4 regions of the Enterobacter sp. SCRI0065 genome follow, and region 1 is predicted to be linked to each of the others. Evidence: predicted binding sites of a transcription regulator. Region 1 holds the regulator's gene; each other region holds the start of a gene.
What was found. The regulator Fur, encoded in region 1, represses iron uptake genes when iron is present. The targets are predictions, from matches to a motif close to ATAATAATGAGAACNACTATCAA.
Positions count from the first base shown of each region.

Region 2: the regulator Fur is predicted to act here: its motif matches at 1,586-1,608, upstream of exbB (tol-pal system-associated acyl-CoA thioesterase).
Region 3: the regulator Fur is predicted to act here: its motif matches at 2,409-2,431, upstream of sufA (Fe-S cluster assembly scaffold SufA).
Region 4: the regulator Fur is predicted to act here: its motif matches at 1,671-1,693, upstream of feoA (ferrous iron transporter A).

Region 1 is NZ_JCBAJB010000001.1:431,732-435,946, reverse strand. It holds gene ybfF (esterase) at 1-446, shown strand, start outside; gene ybfE (LexA regulated protein) at 575-862, shown strand; gene fldA (flavodoxin FldA) at 1,020-1,550, shown strand; gene fur (ferric iron uptake transcriptional regulator) at 1,842-2,288, shown strand; gene chiQ (ChiQ/YbfN family lipoprotein) at 2,351-2,680, opposite strand; gene chiP (chitoporin ChiP) at 2,736-4,133, opposite strand.
Region 2 is NZ_JCBAJB010000003.1:188,565-192,779, forward strand. It holds gene AC6EMZ_RS10920 (SDR family oxidoreductase) at 1-195, shown strand, start outside; gene exbD (TonB system transport protein ExbD) at 361-786, opposite strand; gene exbB (tol-pal system-associated acyl-CoA thioesterase) at 793-1,524, opposite strand; gene metC (cystathionine beta-lyase) at 1,779-2,966, shown strand; gene yghB (DedA family general envelope maintenance protein YghB) at 3,116-3,775, shown strand; gene AC6EMZ_RS10945 (AraC family transcriptional regulator) at 3,807-4,215, opposite strand, start outside.
Region 3 is NZ_JCBAJB010000001.1:1,065,206-1,069,420, forward strand. It holds gene AC6EMZ_RS05180 (diguanylate phosphodiesterase) at 1-882, shown strand, start outside; gene AC6EMZ_RS05185 (MerR family transcriptional regulator) at 1,070-1,807, shown strand; gene AC6EMZ_RS05190 (ElaB/YgaM/YqjD family protein) at 1,840-2,112, opposite strand; gene sufA (Fe-S cluster assembly scaffold SufA) at 2,472-2,840, shown strand; gene sufB (Fe-S cluster assembly protein SufB) at 2,849-4,215, shown strand, end outside.
Region 4 is NZ_JCBAJB010000006.1:158,261-162,475, forward strand. It holds gene feoB (Fe(2+) transporter permease subunit FeoB) at 1-1,371, opposite strand, end outside; gene feoA (ferrous iron transporter A) at 1,402-1,629, opposite strand; gene AC6EMZ_RS16655 (Tex family protein) at 1,971-4,215, opposite strand, start outside.

The DNA of each region.
Region 1 (4,215 bases):
TGGTGATTGATGTCGCCCCGGTGGATTATGACGTTCGTCGCCACGATGAGATCTTTGCGGCTATTAATGCAGTCACCGAAGCTGGCGCATCCACACGCCAACAGGCTGCTGCTATTATGCGTGAGCAACTCGATGAAGAAGGCGTGGTACAGTTCTTGTTGAAGTCTTTCATCGATGGGGCATGGCGTTTTAACGTGCCGGTGCTGTGGGACCAATATAGCCATATTGTCGGCTGGCAGGCGATTCCTGCCTGGCAGCACCCTACCCTGTTTATCCGTGGTGGCAATTCACCCTACGTCACGGAGGCTTATCGGGATGCACTGGTCGCGCAATTCCCGCAGGCGCGTGCGCATGTGATTGCCGGGGCAGGTCATTGGGTTCACGCCGAAAAGCCGGAGGCTGTCCTGCGCGCCATCCGTCGATATCTATCTGAAACGGTGATTTGATTAAAAAGCCAGCGACCGATCGTCTGCAGGACGCCAGTCGTTGGCGTCCTGATACCAGTAATGTATGATGTCGCGCTCATCGCCCCGGCAATAGCAGGGCCGCTCGTTTTCCCCGAAGTCTCTGAATCATGGCCAAAGAACAAACGGACCGTACGACATTAGATCTGTTCGCGACTGAACGTCGACCGGGACGACCTAAAACCAATCCGCTTTCGCGCGATGAACAATTGCGCATCAATAAGCGCAACCAGCTTAAACGCGACAAAAGTCGTGGGCTTAAACGCGTCGAGCTTAAACTCAATGCGGATGCCGTCGACGCGCTGAGCGAACTGGCCGATGCTCGTGAAATCAGCCGCAGCGAGCTGATCGAAGAGATGCTCATGGCGCAACTCCAGGCATTACGCCATTCCCAGTAAGAGTCTGAAAAATCGACTTCACGTCACTTTCATGTAGCACAGAGTGCAGTCCAGCGTGATAGCTGTTTCCGTGGACTTCTCTGTTCTGCTATGATTGCCCTTATCCGTGGACAAATTGCGCCACCATACCATTAAGTTTCAAGAGGTTATTTTACTCATGGCAATCATCGGCATTTTTTTCGGCAGCGATACGGGTAACACCGAAAACATCGCAAAAAACATTCAGAAACAGCTTGGTAAAGACGTTGCCGACGTGCATGACATTGCTAAGAGCAGCAAAGAAGATCTCGAAGGTTATGATATTTTGCTGCTGGGCATCCCAACCTGGTACTACGGCGAAGCACAGTGTGACTGGGATGACTTTTTCCCTACGCTAGAAGAAGTAGACTTCAACGGTAAGCTCGTGGCGCTGTTTGGCTGTGGCGACCAGGAAGACTACGCAGAATATTTCTGTGACGCTTTGGGCACCATCCGCGACATTATCGAACCACGCGGTGCAGCCATCGTAGGCCACTGGCCGACAGCGGGTTACCACTTTGAAGCATCAAAAGGTCTTGCAGATGACGATCACTTTGTCGGTCTGGCGATTGATGAAGACCGCCAGCCAGAACTGACCGCTGAACGCGTGACGCAGTGGGTAAAACAGATTCGCGACGAGCTACATCTCGACGATATTCTGAATGCCTGATTGAAGATGCGGCGCTTCAGCTTAGTTGCGCCGCATTGATAGGTAATTCCAATTAAAATAATTGCTACAAATTTTTAACTTTTGCTTTCAGACCTGTACAATAAACCAGGTTAAAGTGGACTCACTCGGCTAACTTTGTTGGCGGTACCACGTTTTTATAAGCATACTTTGCTTGAGACTTGCAGTTTTCATTTAAGCATGGCAGTTCTATAATGAGACGCATTATCCCAAGTGCATTTTCTGTCACTTCTTCTTTAGAAGTGAATCGTTTAGCAACAGGACAGATTCCGCATGACTGACAACAATACCGCATTAAAGAAGGCTGGCCTGAAAGTTACGCTTCCTCGTTTAAAGATTCTGGAAGTTCTGCAAGGGCCGGACAATCATCACGTCAGTGCGGAAGACTTGTACAAGCGCCTGATTGACATGGGTGAAGAGATTGGCCTGGCGACCGTTTACCGCGTTTTGAATCAATTCGACGACGCAGGGATTGTCACCCGTCATAACTTCGAAGGCGGTAAATCCGTTTTTGAACTGACCCAGCAGCATCACCACGATCACCTTATCTGCCTCGACTGCGGCAAGGTGATTGAATTTAGCGATGACTCTATCGAAGCGCGTCAGCGTGAGATTGCCACCCGACATGGTATTCGCCTGACCAACCACAGCCTGTACCTGTACGGTCACTGTGCAGAAGGCGATTGTCGCGAAAATGAGCACGCGCATACCCCGAAATAAGGGTGCATTTATACAAAGCAAAGAGCCAACCGCAAGGTTGGCTTTTTTTTGCCTGCTATTAATCAGTTCGCGTTGTTATTGCGTATCTCTTGCCAGATTTTGTCGCAGCTTTTTGCCACTTCCTGATCGTTGCCGGTTTTGCGCGCCTGGATGCAAGCCTGATAATCCATCACCCTGACGTTTTCCTGAGTCGCAAACTGCTCATGCGCTTTCTCTTTTCTGAGTACATTCAGCACGCTCTGACAGGCCTCGATTTTCTCCGGCGATCCTTGTGCCGTATTAATACAAGCGCTATAGGCTTCTTTCAAACGGGAGTCTTCTTTTGGTGCCTGAGGCTGTGCGCAGGCAACCAGTCCCGATGCAAGCACCGCGACCATGACGATTTTTTTCAACATAACAGTCTCCATTCCGGCGAGACGGGGGGGGGCCATCCCGCCGGAGAATTCATCAGAAGATAGTGAAAGGTGCGATAACCATGAATTTCACGTCACGTTCATCCTGGAAGATATTGCCGTAACCGCCCGCGTAGCTCGGAATATCGGAATGGTTGTCGTACTGGGTGAAGTGCAGTTTGAACATCGTGCCTTTCGCACGGCCATCCTGGAGGGTGTAGATTGCGTCCAGGCTGTATGACGATTCTTTCAGACGGTAGTTCGGATCGTAGTAGGCATCCGGCGTTGCCATATCAGCAGGCTTGGCGTCCCACGCGTAAGCGTAAGATGCACCCACTGCCCAGCCCGGCAGATTCCAGTTTTTCAGGTCATACATCGCACCGAAGAAGAGTGCTTTTTCACCATCGGCGTTGAAGTCAGAACGGTTATCCCACCAGATATCCAGACGACCGTTTGAAGAGGCGTAGGTTGGCGTCATGCGCTGGAGGAAGTAGCCCTGCTGCCCTTCCGCTTTCACCCAGGTTCCTTCGAGACGTAAATCAACTTGTCCCACTTTATACCCGAAGGTCAACGCTTGCAGCCACGCGGTACCATCATAAAGATCGTTCACGCCGCCATCGCTGACTTTATCGCGAGTACCGTAGAACTGATAGGTGGTCGACAGCGGACCGCCGACGATATCGAATTTGTAGCTGGCTTTGGCAAAGTACTGGTCAACATAGCCTTCTGCCTGACCAAATGCCGCTTCCAGCACGAGATCATTTTTAAAGTCATATTTTGCACCGAGGGAATGCAGATAGTCGACTTTGGTTTTTTTATCGTTCTGGTAGAACTTGTCCATCTCAATGTGCCACGGAGCTTTGTACTCGTTGGTCCACATATAGGAGAAACTCAACGCCCCCGCATCACCGTAGTCAAAATTAGCCCCGGCTTCTGCACCCTGATAAGTACCAGGCATAAAGCTCCAGTGCGGCGCTAATAGCGTTTGACCGGTTGGCTGAATATAACCACCACGCGCCCATACCGGGCCATATTTGAATTTAGCGGCGGCCTTATAAAGGCTTATCCCACTCTTATCGCCGGACCAGTCTTCCTTGTAGGCTTTATTGCTGGACGAAAATGCAATTTCGTTCGGGTGCGCGCTGTCGCCATTTTCCGCCATTTCAATGGCCGTAAAGGCGGCAATATCCAGACCGAACATATCTGCGGCATAGCCAGACTGGAAATCCAGGTTGGCGTTCCATGTAGAATGGGAAAGGTTGGTTTTGTATTTATTTTCGGTTACGTCTTTACGGTCACGTTCACGCTGCCAGTAATAGATACCACCCGTGAGAGTTGAATCATCAATGAATCCTGCTGCTTTAGCCTCTGGTGCGGCAACAAAAGCCGACATTGCTGTGATACCGGCAATAGCCAGCGCCAGCGCACTACGTTTGCCACTGAACGTACGCATAGATTGTTCCTCTTTGACGAATTAAAAACGCCTGAACGGCGAAAAATATAAATGACCAATAGGTCAGGGGTAGTTAGAAATA
Region 2 (4,215 bases), on a different contig from region 1:
CCAATCTGGACGGCGTTGCAGATTTCTGGTGGCCAGAAGCAGGAGAAGATCCCACAGTTTGGTCAGAAGACGCCGATGAAGCGTGCAGGGCAGCCTGCGGAGCTTGCGCCGGTCTATGTTTATCTGGCGAGTCAGGAATCAAGCTATGTCACAGCAGAAGTGCACGGTGTATGTGGTGGGGAACATTTGGGCTAAGGGTGCTGGGACTTGGAAGGCATCGCAAAGCGACGATTTTCTTGCCGTGAGCCCGGGTTGCCAGGGCAGCGGCGATTGCACTGAACCCTAGATCCTGGCTATTCCTCAACCCACGGGGTATGGGACAAAAACCAAAACGGCAACCCGAAGGTTGCCGTTTTGCTGTTATTTGGCTGCCGCTTTCTCTTCGCCGACAAGTCCAATCTTCAGGTAACCCGCTCGATGGAGCGTGTCCATGACCTTCATCATGGTTTCGTAATCGACGGTTTTGTCCGCGCGGAAGAAGACTGTGGTGTCTTTCTTGCCACCGGTCAGCGTATCCAGCGCCGGGATCACAGACTCATCGGTCACCGGATCGTTACCCAGGAACATGGAGTTATCCGCTTTTACCGACAGATAGATCGGTTTTTCCGGACGCGGCTGCGGCTGGCTGGAGGACGCGGGCAGATTGACCTTGACGTCGACCGTTGCGAGCGGCGCGGCAACCATGAAAATAATCAGCAGAACCAGCATAACGTCGATAAACGGCGTCACGTTGATTTCATGCATTTCACCGTTATCGTCCAGATTTTCGTTAAGACGCATTGCCATTGTTTATCAACCTACGCGCAGTTTCGATGCGGAGTGAACCGGCTTCGCGGAGCTGGCGCTGAGGTCAAGATCGCGGCTTTGCAGCAGGAGAACCTGCGCAGCAACGTCACCCAGAGTCGCTTTGTAGCTGCCAATCATACGGGCGAAGATGTTATAGATGACCACCGCAGGAATAGCAGCAATCAGGCCGATAGCGGTCGCCAGCAGCGCTTCTGCAATACCAGGGGCAACAACTGCAAGGTTGGTCGTCTGCGTCTGAGCGATGCCGATGAAGCTGTTCATGATGCCCCATACCGTACCGAACAAACCAACAAACGGTGAAATCGCACCGATTGTTGCCAGATAACCGTTACCGCGTCCCATGTGACGACCGATGGCAGCGACACGACGCTCCAGGCGGAAGCCGGTGCGTTCTTTAATACCTTCGTTGTCTTCACTGCCTGCGGAAAGTTCCAGTTCGTTCTCAGCTTCGTTCACTAAAAGCGAAGTCAAACTTTTGGCATGGAAGGATGACGTCATGTCAGAAGCCTGATTCAAAGAGCGTGCTTCAGCCAGTTGCTGCTGTTCGCGCTTCAAACGACGCTTCTGAGTCATCAATTCTACGCTTTTGCTAAAGAAGATAGCCCAGGTGATCACAGACGCCAGAATCAGGCCGATCATCACAATCTTAACCACGATGTCAGCATGTTGATACATGCCCCAAACGGAGAGATCCGTCTGCATCAAATTATTACCCACTCTGTATCTCCAGGACCAAAATCACAAAATCTGAGCATAATAATATCAAAACCACGTCGAATTGATAGTAGTTCTCATTAGTATTTACATACTGCCGTAAATTCGTTTCTTTTTCCTTGCGCTTACGCAGGAAAAATTTCCTGAGAGCCAAGTTTAAAAAATTTTCGCCTTATTCCACTACCATTAGCGTGACCATTTTTACTTTCATGGTAGTCTGGACGTCCAGACGGATAAAAATGACAGGTTTAGCGAACATGACAGAGAAGCATCTTGATACCCGGCTTGTCCAGGTCGGACGCAGTAAAAAGTATACTCAGGGTTCGGTAAATAGCGTTATTCAACGCGCCTCCTCACTGGTGTTTGAGACTGTCGAAGCCAAAAAGCAAGCTACCCGCAATCGCGCCAAAGGTGAGTTATTTTACGGACGCCGCGGTACGCTGACTCATTTTTCATTGCAGGAAGCGATGTGCGAACTGGAAGGCGGTGCTGGCTGTGCGCTGTTCCCCTGCGGCGCGGCGGCGGTTGCTAATACTATTCTGGCGTTCGTCGAGCAGGGCGATCATATCCTGATGACCAATACGGCCTACGAGCCGAGCCAGGATTTCTGCACCAAAATCCTCACTAAACTTGGCGTCACCACAGGATGGTTCGATCCGCTGATTGGCGAGGACATTGCCGACCTTATTCAACCCAACACGCGCATCGTGTTCCTGGAATCACCCGGCTCCATCACGATGGAAGTACATGACGTTCCGGCTATCGTAAAAGCCGTACGCCGTAAAGCACCGGAAGCGATCGTAATGATCGACAATACCTGGGCCGCAGGCGTGCTGTTTAATGCGCTCGACTTTGATATTGATATTTCCATTCAGGCCGCCACCAAATATCTGATTGGCCATTCCGACGGCATGATCGGCACGGCCGTTTCTAACGCCCGTTGCTGGGATCAGCTTCGCGAAAATGCCTACCTGATGGGTCAGATGGTCGATGCCGATACCGCGTATATGACCAGCCGCGGCCTTCGCACGCTTGGCGTACGGCTGCGTCAGCACCATGAAAGCAGCCTGAAGGTGGCAGAGTGGCTGGCAGAGCATCCGCAGGTAGCCCGCGTGAATCACCCTGCCCTACCCGGCAGTAAAGGCCACGAGTTCTGGAAACGTGACTTTACGGGTAGCAGCGGTTTGTTCTCGTTTGTTCTTAAAAAACGACTGAACAATGACGAACTGGCAGCCTACCTGGATAACTTCTCCTTGTTCAGCATGGCCTACTCCTGGGGCGGCTTTGAATCGTTGATTCTGCCCAACCAGCCAGAGCAAATTGCGGCTCTGCGTCCCGGTGGGGAAGTCGACTTTACCGGTACGCTGATTCGACTGCATATCGGTTTAGAAAACGTTGAAGATCTGATAGCGGATTTAGCGGCGGGCTTTGAGCGTATCGTGTAGAGTGCGGGAAAATAGTCCTCCTGGACCGATTTCCAGACACTCACGATAAAAATGTCTGCATTTGTTGCGCCCGCGATCAACCCCAGCAGGTGAAATCAGGAGTACAATAGCCGCATATCACGCATGTATGCTGTTCCACAGGAAAGTCCATGGCTGTTATTCAAGATATTATCGCTGCGCTTTGGCAACATGATTTTGCTGCGCTGGCGGACCCACACGTTGTGGGTATTGTTTATTTCGTGATGTTCGCGACCCTGTTTCTGGAAAACGGTCTGCTGCCAGCGTCATTTCTTCCGGGAGACAGCTTGCTGTTGCTCGCGGGTGCATTAATCGGTAAAGGCGTTATGGACTTCGCTTCTACCGTGGTCATCCTCACTTCCGCCGCCAGCCTTGGCTGCTGGTTAAGCTATTTGCAGGGCCGCTGGCTCGGTAACACGCGCGTGGTCAAAAGCTGGCTATCGCAGTTGCCCGTTAAGTATCACGAGCGGGCAACCTGCATGTTCGACAGACACGGACTGCTGGCACTGCTGGCCGGACGTTTCCTGGCATTTGTTCGCACGTTGCTGCCAACCATGGCGGGGATCTCGGGCCTGTCGAATCGTCGCTTCCAGTTCTTTAACTGGCTAAGCGCACTGCTGTGGGTGGGCGTGGTGACGTCATTAGGTTATGCGATCAGCATGATCCCGATTGTGAAACGCCACGAAGATCAGGTCATGACGTTCCTGATGATTCTGCCGATGTTCCTGCTGGTTGCAGGGCTGGTGGGCACCATCGCGGTGGTTATCAAAAAGAAATACTGTAGCGCCTGATCGTGCGCCCTCTCGTCCGGGAGGGCTTTCATCAAACCCCTTGCATCATCCTGATTCGCGCCGCGTCTTCGCCCGGTGTCACGCCAAAGAAACGTTTAAACTCCCGGCTAAACTGCGAGGCACTTTCGTAGCCCACTCGCATCGCAGCCGCGCTGGCCTTCATGCCGTCGTGAATCATCAGCATTCTGGCTTTATGCAGTCGGTAGCTTTTCAGATACTGCAACGGCGAGGTGCTGGTCACCGATTTAAAGTTATGGTGGAAAGCCGAGACGCTCATATTCGCCTCTGATGCCAGCTCATCCACGCTCAGGTTTTCGGTGTACTGGCTTTCAATACGCTTTAGTACACGGCTAATCAGGCTGAAATGGGTCTGACGGCTGACCAGCGCCAGTAGCGCACCGCCACCCGGCCCCAACAGTACGTGGTAGAGGATTTCGCGG
Region 3 (4,215 bases), 630 kb from region 1:
ACAACCCGTTTTCAGCTGACCTACAACGATCGTGCCCTGCAGTTCTTCCGCACCTTTGTTCAGGCGACTGAAAAAGAAAACTATTTTGAAATCCCAGCCGCCGATTCGTGGGATTTTGTGCCAGAAGAGAGCGCGCTTTCCCGACAGCCGGTGGTTATCGCGCAGGGCGCTGACTGCAGCTTTGCTTTTCAGCCTATTGTTGACCCCTTTTCCCAGGCCGTTGTCTCCTGGGAGGCGTTGATTCGCACGCCGTCGGGAGACTCACCAGAGGCGTACTTTGAGGCGCTGGCGGACGAAGATATCTACGAGGCAGACCTGAAAAGCAAGCAGGTCGCGCTTTCAATGGCCAGCGCGCTGGGCCTTCAAGGACAAACGCTCTCTCTGAACCTGCTGCCGATGACGCTGGTCAACGTGCCCAACGCCGTCCGCTTCCTGCTGAGTGAAATCGAAGCTAACGGCCTGGTGCCTGAGCAAATCATTATCGAATTCACCGAAAGCGAAATTATTTCGCAGTTCGCCGATTTTCAGGGCGCAGTGAGACAGCTCAAAAGCGCGGGTATTAGCGTGGCGATCGACCACTTTGGTGCCGGCTTTGCGGGGCTATGGCTGCTGGCGCAGTTCCAGCCGGACCGCATCAAAATTAACCGCGAACTGGTGGCGGATGTCCACAAAAGCGGGCCACGGCAGGCCATTATTCAGGCCATTATCAAATGCTGTTCTTCACTGGAGATTCAGTTTTGCGCCGTTGGCGTAGAAAAGGCCGAGGAGTGGATGTGGCTTGAAGCTGCCGGGATTTGCGAGTTTCAGGGGCATCTTTTTGCCAGCCCAAGGCTCGGCGGTATCCCGCAAATTGCCTGGCCGGATAAGAAATTCGATTTGTAAAACTCTTCACTTTCCCCTTCGCGCAGGCTGCACGCGGCTTTAAAAATTGTACAACAATGTTTAAACAATTCGCCGGTTCGATGAACAGACTCTTGCTCTCGGACCGGTTCTTAGTTATACATTTTAGTTGTACAATCTGATAAGGTAAGCTTGTTGTCGTATGGACGTCTTAAGCGTGAGGGAATTAATGGCCTATTACAGTATCGGTGAAGTCGCCGAACGATGCGGGATTAACCCCGTTACGCTTCGTGCCTGGCAGCGACGCTATGGATTGTTTAAACCCCAGCGTAGCGAAGGCGGCCATCGTCAGTTTGACGATGAAGATATTCTACGTATTGAAGAAATCAAACGCCTGATGAAGAGCGGCGTGTCCGTAGGCAAGGTGAAAGACCTGCTGACCACGCCGGATGTCATGACTCAGAGCGGCTGGGCATCCTCTCAGGAAGAGATGATGCTGGCCATACGCACTGCCAGCCCCGCCAGGCTGCGCGCCAGGCTTGCCGATATGCGCCGCGAGCATTCTGTTGAAGCCCTTATCGATAACATTCTTGTGCCGGTTCGCCAGCGAATGAGCCACGATCAAAACACCGTTCGCCATATGGCAAGCCTGTTAGACGGCGTGCTGATTGAACTTGCCGCTGCTCGGCTGGTGGAATCGCGGAAAAAGCCCGGGAAGGATGCGCTGTTAATCGGGTGGGAGTGTGACGATCGTACGCGTCTGTGGCTGGAAGCTGCACGCCTTTCTCATAAAGGATGGCATATTGACGTGCTGGCGGAACCGATCGATTCTCCACGTCCTGAGCTATTCCCCGGCCAAAAAATCTTTGTCTGGACAGGTAAGTCCCCAACGGCACGTCAGCAGGAGCAGCTGGATCACTGGAGAGAGCAGGGCTTTGCGGTATCGTTCCATGAGGCAGGGATATAAAAAAGGCCCTTGCGGGCCACAGTAACGTTCGACTATTTTCGCCCAACCAGCAGGCCAATAATCAGGCCGATTGCACCAGCCGCCATCAACCCAGTCAGCGGGTTATCACGAACCCTTTCAGAGACATCATCCGCCACATCAGAAGCTTTGGCGGCGTATTTACGCGCGGCACCTTTGATCTGATGTTTAGGTGAATCCACTGCATCACCAAACTGGGATTGGGCTTCACCCGCGAGTTCATCAGCTTTATTAAACGCTTTGTTTGCCAGGCGATCGGCTTCATTCTCAAAATCATGTGATGACATAGTTATCTCCTTTAGTGTCATACCAATTCTAGCGCCTGAATGACAACACGCTCGTCCCATGGTCCTGTTTCAGTGTTATCTGATAAAAAGCCTATTTCCGATTATAAAAATAGGCATTACCAATGCATCTTATTCACGTTAACTCATTGCAGGCGCTAATTTATTTTTACCCATTATTAATCAATGCATTGAACAATAACATCCATCTCTCCTGCCTTGCGCGTCAGGGTCTATGCTTAATGAAAGTAGCCAAAAAGGGCGGTTAAGCGGAAAGCCCCTGCTGTCAGGGGGTTGTACTGATAATCGTTATCACTAACATGGTGATATGCCCTTAGCGGCTTAATCGATGAGGTGGACCTATGGAATTGCAGTCAGAAACCTTTAACCCCGCAGATTTTACATGGCGCGGTCTATCGCTGACGCCAGCAGCGGCAGCGCATATCCACGAGCTGGTGGCCAAAAAACCTGAAATCATTGGCCTGCGTTTAGGCGTCAAGCAGACCGGTTGCGCCGGATTCGGTTACGTGCTGGATACGGTGACGGAACGTGAAAAAGACGATCTGATATTTGAAACCGACGGCGCGAAGCTTTACGTGGCATTGCAGGCGATGCCGTTTATCGACGGAACTGAAGTCGACTACGTGCGTGAAGGCTTAAACCAGCTGTTTAAATTCAACAACCCGAAAGCCCAGAACGAATGCGGCTGCGGCGAAAGCTTTGGGGTATAGGCGGTACTATGTCTCGTAATACTGAAGCAACTGACGATGTAAATACCTGGAGCGGCGGACACCTCAATTACAAAGAGGGGTTCTTCACTCAGTTACAAACCGACGAGCTGGCGAAGGGCATCAACGAAGACGTTGTCCGCGCTATCTCGGCAAAACGTAACGAGCCAGAATGGATGCTCGAGTTTCGCCTGAGCGCGTTTCGCGCGTGGCTGGAGATGGAAGAGCCGCATTGGCTAAAAGCACATTACAAACACCTGGACTATCAGGATTACAGCTATTATTCCGCGCCATCCTGCGGCAGTTGTGATGACACCTGTGCTTCACAGCCTGGCGCAGTACAGCAGACGGGCGCGAACGCGTTTTTGAGCAAAGAGGTTGAAGACGCGTTCGAACAGCTCGGCGTGCCGGTACGTGAAGGTCGTGAGGTGGCGGTCGATGCCATTTTTGACTCCGTGTCCGTGGCTACGACCTATCGCGGCAAGCTGGCCGAGCAGGGCATTATCTTCTGTTCCTTTGGCGAGGCGATTCACGATCATCCTGATCTGGTGAAAAAATACATTGGTACCGTGGTGCCCAGCAACGACAACTTCTTTGCGGCGCTTAATGCGGCGGTGGCCTCCGACGGAACGTTTATCTACATCCCGAAAGGCGTGCGTTGCCCGATGGAGCTTTCCACCTATTTCCGTATTAACGCAGAAAAAACCGGTCAGTTTGAGCGCACCATTCTGGTGGCCGACGAGGGTAGCTACGTCAGCTACATCGAAGGTTGCTCCGCCCCAGTTCGCGACAGCTACCAGCTGCACGCGGCGGTGGTGGAAGTCATCATCCATAAAGACGCCGAGGTGAAATACTCCACGGTACAGAACTGGTTCCCGGGTGATGGGAATACCGGCGGCATTTTGAACTTCGTCACCAAGCGCGCGCTTTGCGAAGGCGAAAATAGCAAAATGTCCTGGACCCAGTCGGAAACCGGTTCAGCCATTACCTGGAAATACCCAAGCTGTATTCTGCGTGGCGATAACTCGATTGGTGAGTTTTACTCCGTCGCGCTCACCAGCGGGTATCAGCAGGCCGACACCGGCACCAAGATGATCCACATTGGCAAGAACACCAAATCAACGATCATCTCAAAGGGCATTTCCGCCGGACACAGCCAGAACAGCTATCGCGGTCTGGTTAAAATCATGCCGACGGCCACCAACGCGCGTAACTTTACCCAGTGTGATTCGATGTTGATCGGTACCGACTGCGGCGCACACACCTTCCCGTACGTTGAATGTCGCAATAACACCGCCCAGCTTGAGCACGAGGCTACCACCTCGCGCATCGGCGAAGATCAGCTGTTCTACTGCCTGCAACGCGGGATCAGCGAGGA
Region 4 (4,215 bases), on a different contig from region 1:
CGAGAATACCGCCAGCGCACCCTGCTGACCGAAGAAGGCGGCAGCAAATACGGCGAAGATGGCCAGTCGTGCGCCGCAGGACATAAACGGTGCCATCATGATGGTCATCAGGCGTTCACGCGGAGCATCCAGCGTGCGAGCGCCCATGACCGACGGCACGTTGCAGCCAAAACCGACAATCAGCGGCACGAAGGATTTACCCGGTAAACCGAGCGCCTGCATCAGGCGGTCCATGACAAACGCGGCGCGGGCCATATAACCGGAGTCCTCAAGGAAGGAGAGGAACAGGTACATCATGCCGATTTGTGGAACCAGCGGCAGGACGGTGTTAATGCCGCCGCCAACCCCTTGTGCCAGGAAAATGGTCAGCCATTCAGGGAAGTGCAGGGTGTAGCCGAGCCATTGCAAGCCGTGAATAAAGATAGCGACTGAACCGACATCGAAAAGAGGCTGCAACGCACCGCCAATGTTGATGGCGAGCAGGAACATCAGGTACATCACCAGCAGGAAAATTGGCAAACCGAGAAAACGGTTCAGGATCACGCGATCGACCGCAGCGGTGAAACGACTTGGCTCGGCGGTCAGGGTGTTACTGACGACCTCGCAGATGGCTGCGATGCTTTGATAACGGGCGTCGGCAATATGCAGTGCGGGATCGTCGAGTTCTTCACTGAGTCGCGCAAGCGAGATATCCAGTTTTTGGGCGGCGTCACCGGCATAAGCTCGGCTGTAGATATCGCCTTCGAGCATTTGCAAACCCAGCCAGAGCCGCTGCTTTTGCGGCATCGTCTGAGCCATCTCTTGCGCGAGATGGCCAGCTTCACGAAGCAGAGGTTTGGCGTAATGAACCAGCTCAAGGCAGGTATTCTGCGTGTGGCGATCGACGGCTAACTTCAATGCATCAATGCCGCGTGCGCGCGTCGACACCAGCGGCACGACCGGGCAGCCAAGGCGTGCGGAGAGCGCATCGATATCAATACGAATTTTTTGTTTTTCAGCGATATCGAGCATGTTTAACGCGACGATGCACGGGATGCCCAACTCCAGTAATTGCAGCGTCAGGTAGAGGTTACGCTCAAGGTTTGAGGCATCGACAACGTTGATCAGCAAATCCGCGTCGCCGCTCAGAATGTAGTGACAGGCGATTTGCTCGTCGAGCGATGTTTGAGAGGAAATCGTGGTGAGCGAATAGGTGCCCGGCAGATCAACGAGAGTGACGTGATGGTCCGTCGTCGAAAACTGGCCCTCTTTACGTTCAACCGTGACGCCTGCCCAGTTTCCCACGCGCTGACGTGCGCCGGTTAACTGATTAAATAACGTGGTCTTGCCGGAATTAGGATTACCAATTAAGCCAATGGTTAATTTTTTCATTGTTGTAGACTCGGTATAACTGCTGGCGATTTAACGGGGTAAAGCTTCGACTTCTATTAAGGCGAGATCTTTTTTACGCAATACCAGATTGACGCGACGGGTTTCGATATGAATCGGGTCGCCGAGTGGCGCGATGCGTACCACCTGGAAAGAAGAACCAGGCAACATGCCTAACGACAGTAGTTTCTGACGATATGCAGGGCTGATTTCATGAGTAAACCCGGTAATTTTCCAGGCACTGTCTGGCGTGAATTGCATAGAGACCACTTTCACCGAAGGTTAAATAATCGACAGATGCAATGATAATGAGAATGGTTTTTATCAGCAATATATAAAATGTGACGGAATGTTCAGTTGGCTATTAATTAAAGCACTGTTTGACCTTGCTCAATATTTACTGATTTTACCGGTAAGAGAGAAAAGACATATTTGTTAACGAAGTGATAATTATCGGTATAAATATGGATATGCAATCGGTTCCACATATTACAATATAATTCTGCTCCCCTCACCCCGGACCGTACACCCCAAAGGGGCGAGGGAGTAAAACCGCACCGGGCAGTTCCCTCTCCCCTTTGGGGAGAGGGTTAGGCTGAGTCTTAACGCTTTTTACCCATGGCGGCTGCCAGCGCATCCATCATGGCGCTGTTGCCAGACGTTTGCGATTCACGTCCGCGAGGCTGGGCCGGTTTTGCCGCGGGACGCACTTGCTCGCGTCCGCCACCGCCGCTTCCGCGACGGGCGTTGGTTTCGCCTGGCTGCTCATCAAGACGCATGGTCAGGGCGATACGCTTACGCTGCATATCCACTTCCATCACTTTCACCTTCACGATATCGCCCGCTTTCACCACGGTGTGGGGATCTTGCACGAACTTATCGGCCAGCGACGAGATATGGACCAGACCATCCTGATGAACGCCAATATCAACGAATGCGCCAAAGTTGGTCACGTTGGTCACCGCACCTTCCAGCACCATGCCCGGCAGCAGATCTTTCATGGTTTCTACGCCTTCGGCAAACTTCGCCGTTTTAAACTCAGGACGTGGATCGCGGCCCGGTTTTTCCAGCTCTTTGATGATGTCGGAGACGGTCGGGATGCCGAACTGCTCGTCGGTAAAATCGACGGCCTTCAGGTTACGCAGCTCGGCGCTGTTCCCCATCAGGTCTTTTAGCGCCTGCTGGGTGACGGCGAGTATACGCTCGACTACAGGATAGGTTTCCGGGTGAACGGTAGAGGCATCCAGCGGGTTATCGCCGTGGTTGATACGCAGGAATCCCGCGCACTGTTCGAAGGCTTTTGGCCCCAGACGGCTGACCTTCAGCAACTGCTGACGGTTCTGGAATTGCCCGTTTTCATCACGCCAGGTCACGATGTTCTGCGCCATCATGCGGGTTAAGCCTGCCACGCGGGTGAGCAGGGCGACGGAAGCGGTATTTAAGTCCACGCCAACGGCGTTTACGCAGTCTTCGACTACCGCATCCAGCTTGCGGGCCAGCTGTGTTTGGCTCACGTCGTGTTGGTACTGGCCGACACCGATGGACTTAGGATCGATTTTCACCAGCTCTGCCAGCGGATCCTGTAAACGACGGGCGATGGATACCGCTCCGCGAATGGACACGTCCAGATCGGGGAACTCGAGTGCAGCCAGTTCAGAGGCGGAATAGACCGATGCGCCTGCTTCGCTGACGATAACCTTTTGCGCGGTGACTTTCGGGAACTGCTGCTGCACGTCGAGGAAGAAACGCTCGGTTTCACGCGACGCCGTGCCGTTACCAATCGCCACTAGTTCAACGTTGTGCTTTTCGCACAATGCGGCAACCGCAACGGCGGCTTTGGCCGCTTGTCCGGTATGCGGATAAATCGTGTCGGTTGCGACCAGCTTGCCGGTGCCATCGACAACGGCCACCTTCACGCCGGTACGCAGACCCGGATCCAGACCCATGGTGGCGCGCAGACCCGCAGGGGCCGCCATCAGCAGGTCGTGCAGGTTACGGGCGAATACGTTGATGGCCTCTTCTTCGCCGCGTTCGCGCACGGTGCCCATCAGTTCAGTTTCGAGGTGCATCAGCACTTTAATGCGCCATGTCCAGCTCACCACGCCTTTGCGCCAGCTATCGGCAGGGGCGTTGTTCAAACGCAGGCCAAGGTGGTCGGTAATGATTTGCTCGCAATAGCTCTCTTTCGGCGGCTCGTCGAACTGCGGGTCGGCATTCAACGCCAGTTGCAGCACGCCTTCGTTACGGCCACGGAACATGGCCAGCGCGCGGTGCGACGGGGCGGTTGAAATCGGTTCGTGATGATCGAAGTAGTCACGGAATTTCGCGCCTTCCTCTTCTTTGCCGCTGACCACCTTAGAGACGAGATGCGCGTTCTTCCACAGGTAGTCACGCACTTTGGAGAGCAGTGCGGCATCTTCTGCAAAGCGCTCCATCAGAATATAGCGCGCGCCATCGAGGGCGGCTTTGGTGTCCGCCACGCCGTTGTCGGCGTTGATGAATTTCGCGGCTTCGGTATCAGGATCGTGTGACGGCTCGTTCCACAGCAGATCGGCCAATGGCTCCAGACCCGCCTCTATGGCGATCTGGCCACGGGTGCGGCGCTTGGGTTTATACGGAAGATAAAGATCTTCGAGCTCGGTTTTGCTCATCGTGCCATTGATGGCACCTGCCAGCGCATCGGTAAGCTTACCCTGTTCGCCGATGGATTTAAGAATGGCCTGGCGGCGGTCTTCCAGTTCGCGCAGGTAGCCCAGTCGGGTTTCCAGGTTGCGCAACTGTGTATCGTCCAGACCGCCGGTGATTTCCTTGCGATAACGTGCGATAAACGGCACGGTGTTCCCTTCA